2 regions of the Vibrio sp. Y176 genome follow, and region 2 is predicted to be linked to the other one. Evidence: riboswitches for the same ligand, from Rfam matches in the RefSeq annotation. Region 2 holds a riboswitch; the other holds the start of a gene.
The links. Region 2 has a riboswitch for lysine ahead of tet(35) (tetracycline efflux Na+/H+ antiporter family transporter Tet(35)). Riboswitches for the same ligand answer to the same signal wherever they lie in the genome.
Positions count from the first base shown of each region.

Region 1: linked by a shared signal. The riboswitch ahead of lysC (lysine-sensitive aspartokinase 3) and the one ahead of tet(35) (tetracycline efflux Na+/H+ antiporter family transporter Tet(35)) in region 2 are both predicted to bind lysine.

Region 1 covers NZ_JAWOQS010000011.1:90,927-93,083, reverse strand. The annotation lists gene lysC (lysine-sensitive aspartokinase 3) at 1-884, opposite strand, end outside; lysine riboswitch at 986-1,164, opposite strand; gene R7O13_RS20815 (pyridoxal-phosphate-dependent aminotransferase family protein) at 1,385-2,157, shown strand, end outside.
Region 2 covers NZ_JAWOQS010000003.1:437,181-439,337, reverse strand. The annotation lists gene R7O13_RS10310 (H-NS family nucleoid-associated regulatory protein) at 1-113, opposite strand, end outside; lysine riboswitch at 696-878, shown strand; gene tet(35) (tetracycline efflux Na+/H+ antiporter family transporter Tet(35)) at 988-2,157, shown strand, end outside.

The sequences.
Region 1 (2,157 bases), on a different contig from region 2:
TCGACTTGGTGGCGAATCCAAGTTCCCCCTTTTTCTGGCTCTTTCGATGACCCTACAAATACCGGAATGTCGTGGCGTAATGCGGGTACTAGCGTAGAAGGGTGAAGGATTTTAGCGCCAAAGTTAGCCATTTCTGAAGCTTCACTAAAGCTGATCTCGGGAATTGGTGAGGCTTTTGGTGCAATTCGCGGGTCTGTTGTGTAGATACCCGGAACATCAGTCCAGATTTCTAGCCCTGCCGCTTTAACGCTCTCAGCAATTAAGGCGGCGCTGTAATCGCTGCCCCCTCGACCTAATGTTGTTGTATTACCGGCTTCGTCAGATCCTATGAAGCCTTGAGTAACAACAACGGATTGTTGGCAAAGTGGTACGAGTTTATCTTGCGCAAGCGTCGAAATTGCTTCAATGTTTGGCTCCGCGCGACCAAAGTTGTCATCAGTACGCAGCACATCGCGGATATCAAAGCGCACAGCTTGAATGCCTCGCTCACACATTAACTGAGTTAGAATATGCGTCGACATGAGTTCGCCACATGCGACTAAATGATCGGTTAACTTCGCACTAGCTTGGATAGATGCAGCCTCGGCTAGGCTGGTTACGGTATCTAATATGCCATACACCTCGGCAGCAGTTTTCGTGCTGTCTTCGAGCTGAGTTAAAATGGCGTCATGAATGTTGGCCAGATTTTGCAGTAGCTCAGTACGGTGCGTTTGATCCTGAACACCGTTGGCGAGTTCTACCAATAGGTTGGTGACGCCAGAGCAAGCGCTGCTCACGACCAGGCGAGTATTTGGATTGTTTTCGATAATGGTGGCGCAACGACTCATTGCCTCAAAGTTGGCAACACTGGTTCCACCGAATTTAGCTACGTTAAATGCGCTCACTGCGTTCTCCCACGACTTCCTAAAAAATTGTACATCCAATGTTTAGTGAGAAAAGGAACAGAGCAAAAAGAGAGGTATTTAGAATGCTATTTGAAAAATTTACCCTCAGAAGCCCTTCATCAGACTGCGCTGATGACAGTTGATGGGATTCAGCCCAATTCAACCGACAAGTCAAATCCTGCAACTTTGACTTACCTCGGCACTACTCCCCCTCAATGATTGGTGTTGGAATTGCGGTTCCACAAATCATCTACCTGGGTAGCGCTCCTCTTCTACATAAAGCTCAAACATTGAACGGTTTTGAGGCCTTAATGTCAATCAATATTTCAACCTTTATGGTGTTTTTTATTAACGATTTTGTGACACTGGTTTGACCTCCATACTTACGGCTAATTGCTGATAGAGGAAAAATCTATTAGGGTGAAGAACCCTACACCTGAGCCATGTTATTGAATAGAACTTTTAGAATGCTCAGGATAAAAGATAATCAAGGAGCTGACATGTCGATCCAAAGCTTTATTCCGCCTCACCGTATTTTAATGGGACCTGGTCCTTCTGATATTTATCCTCAAGTGTTACAAGCACTAAGCCGTCCTACGGTAGGTCACCTTGATCCTCTGTTTATCGGTATGATGGATGAGCTCAAGCAGCTATTGAAGTATGCCTTTCAAACTGACAATGAGTTCACTATTGCGGTTTCAGCGCCAGGTAGTGCAGGGATGGAAACCTGCTTTGTAAACTTGATCGAGAAAGGCGATAAAGTGATCGTCTGCCGTAATGGTGTATTTGGTGAACGCATGCGCGAAAATGTCGTCCGTGCTGGTGGTGAAGTTGTTATCGTCGATGATGAATGGGGGACGCCTGTTTCCATTGATAAAGTCGAGCAAGCATTCGAACAGCACCCAGATACAAAAGTTCTTGCTTTTGTGCATGCGGAAACCTCAACTGGTGCAGTCAGTGATGCTCAAGCATTGGGTAAGCTGGCGAAACAGCATAATGCATTATCTATTGTTGATGCGGTGACATCGCTTGGTGGTGTGCCGTTAAAAGTGGATGAATGGCAACTGGATGCGGTTTACTCAGGTAGTCAAAAATGTTTGTCATGTGTACCTGGGCTCTCACCAGTGACGTTTTCTCCTGCCGCGATTGAAAAGATTCAAGCAAGAACAACACCAGTACAGAGTTGGTTCCTCGATCAGAGTTTAGTTTTGGGGTATTGGAGTGGAGAAGGTAAGCGTAGTTACCATCATACGGCGCCAGTTAATAGCTTGTA
Region 2 (2,157 bases):
TCTACGACAGTAGTGAGTTTATCTAGAGCTTCTTCCAATTGTTCTAGAGTCAGCTCACGAGAAAATGCACGAAGGCTACGGATATTTAGAAGGGTTTTAGTCAGCTCTGACATAACGATTCCTATTAAAAGGTTAATGTGTTGGGCACTTTTTATCGTTACGATTAAATAATGCCAATCTATAAATAAACAAAGAGTCCTTATATTTAACTTTATCTTTTCCTTATGTGCAAATGCTAAATCAAGATTTTGTTTAAATTTGACTATTTTTTAAAGCAATTAATATTATTACACTCGAAATAAATCATTATTAGATGAGAACTAAAATCAACAATCATTATTGTATAGAGAGAGTGACAGCTTGGTTTTTTATAAAAAAATTTGAGTTATTACTTAAAAATATGAAGCATCCATCTTTAATGGTGTGTCATATATCCTTAATTTATTGATATAAGATAAACCATGATATTTCTAAGGTAGTAATAATGTTTCATAAATAACATGATTGATGTGATTTCAGTTGCACAAAACTTATGGAAGTAGGCAAGGTTTATAAATTATCTCAGTCATTATTTATTTGTTTAATTTAGTTTGATGTGTTGCATTGACTCTCATCATAAGTACAATGGCTGCCACCTGATGCAATATTGCAGACAATTTGTTGTTAATTTGTACAGTTAGTGGTTAATTGTTTGTTGTTGCCGTAGAGGCGCGGTCTCGAAGAGTAGCTATTATTGGGGTGATGCCAATGAATAATAGTGGAAGGCGAAGATTGCCGAAGTAAGTAACTCATCAAAGTTACTTGCTGGGGTTGTATCTGAAAGGAACAACACTGCCATAGTATATATTCACATTAAACTATGGAGCGCTACTGTAGGGTTGGGTGGAGTGTTCGCTTCCCTGTCGCTAAGTTCAACATGAGCACGTATCGTATGCTACGTGACTTGTCTGCAGTAGATCTCTAGCCAAACTTTGGTTTTTGAAGATCATGAATTTAATAGATTTTTCTAGTTCTCCTGTTTCATTATTGCCACCTATTGTCGCTTTGACTTTGGCGATTTTGACTCGACGTGTATTAGTTTCCTTGGGTGTAGGTATCGTGCTAGGTGCGGTGCTACTTAATAGCTGGTCTATCAGCGACACCGCAGGTTACGTCAGTTCTCAAGTTTCTTCTGTCTTTATTGAAGATGGCGGAATTAACACTTGGAACATGAGCATTGTTGGTTTCCTAATCTTATTAGGTATGACAACAGCTTTATTAACGCTATCTGGCGGTACTCGTGCTTTTGCTGAATGGGCACAATCTCGAGTGAAGAGTAAACGCGGCTCCAAACTTCTTGCCGCCTTTTTAGGCGTATTCATTTTTGTCGATGATTACTTTAATAGCCTTGCTGTTGGTGCGATCTCTCGCCCAGTAACCGATCGCTTTTATGTGTCTCGCGCTAAGCTTGCGTACATTCTAGACTCAACCGCTGCTCCAATGTGTGTAATTATGCCTGCTTCTAGCTGGGGTGCTTACATTATTACTATTATTGGCGGGATCTTAGTCTCACATGGGATCACAGAGTATTCGGCTCTTGGCGCATATGTTCGTCTTATCCCAATGAACTTCTACGCCGTTTTTGCGCTGCTAATGGTGTTCGCTGTTGCGTGGTTTGGTCTTGATATTGGTAAAATGCGTGAGCATGAAATCTCTGCATCGCAAGGTCGTGGCTTTGATAAAGACAAAGAAAATGACTCGCAAGAAGCGCATGACCTAAACGAAGAGCTAGATATCCGTGAAAGTGAAAAGGGTAAAGTGTCAGATTTGATACTTCCTATCGTAACGCTGATTATCGCGACTATCGCTTCAATGCTTTACACGGGTGGCCAAGCATTGGCTGCTGATGGTAAGGAGTTTGCGCTTCTTGGTGCTTTTGAAAATACAGATGTAGGTACATCACTAATCTACGGTAGCTTGCTTGGCTTAGCTGTTGCACTGTTTACTGTTGTGAAGCAAGGTCTACCAATGGCTGAGATCGCACGTACACTTTGGATTGGTGCTAAGTCTATGTTTGGTGCGATTCTAATCTTAGTATTTGCCTGGACCATTGGTTCTGTTATCGGTGATATGAAGACTGGTACTTACCTTTCGACAATAGCGCAGGGAAATATCAAC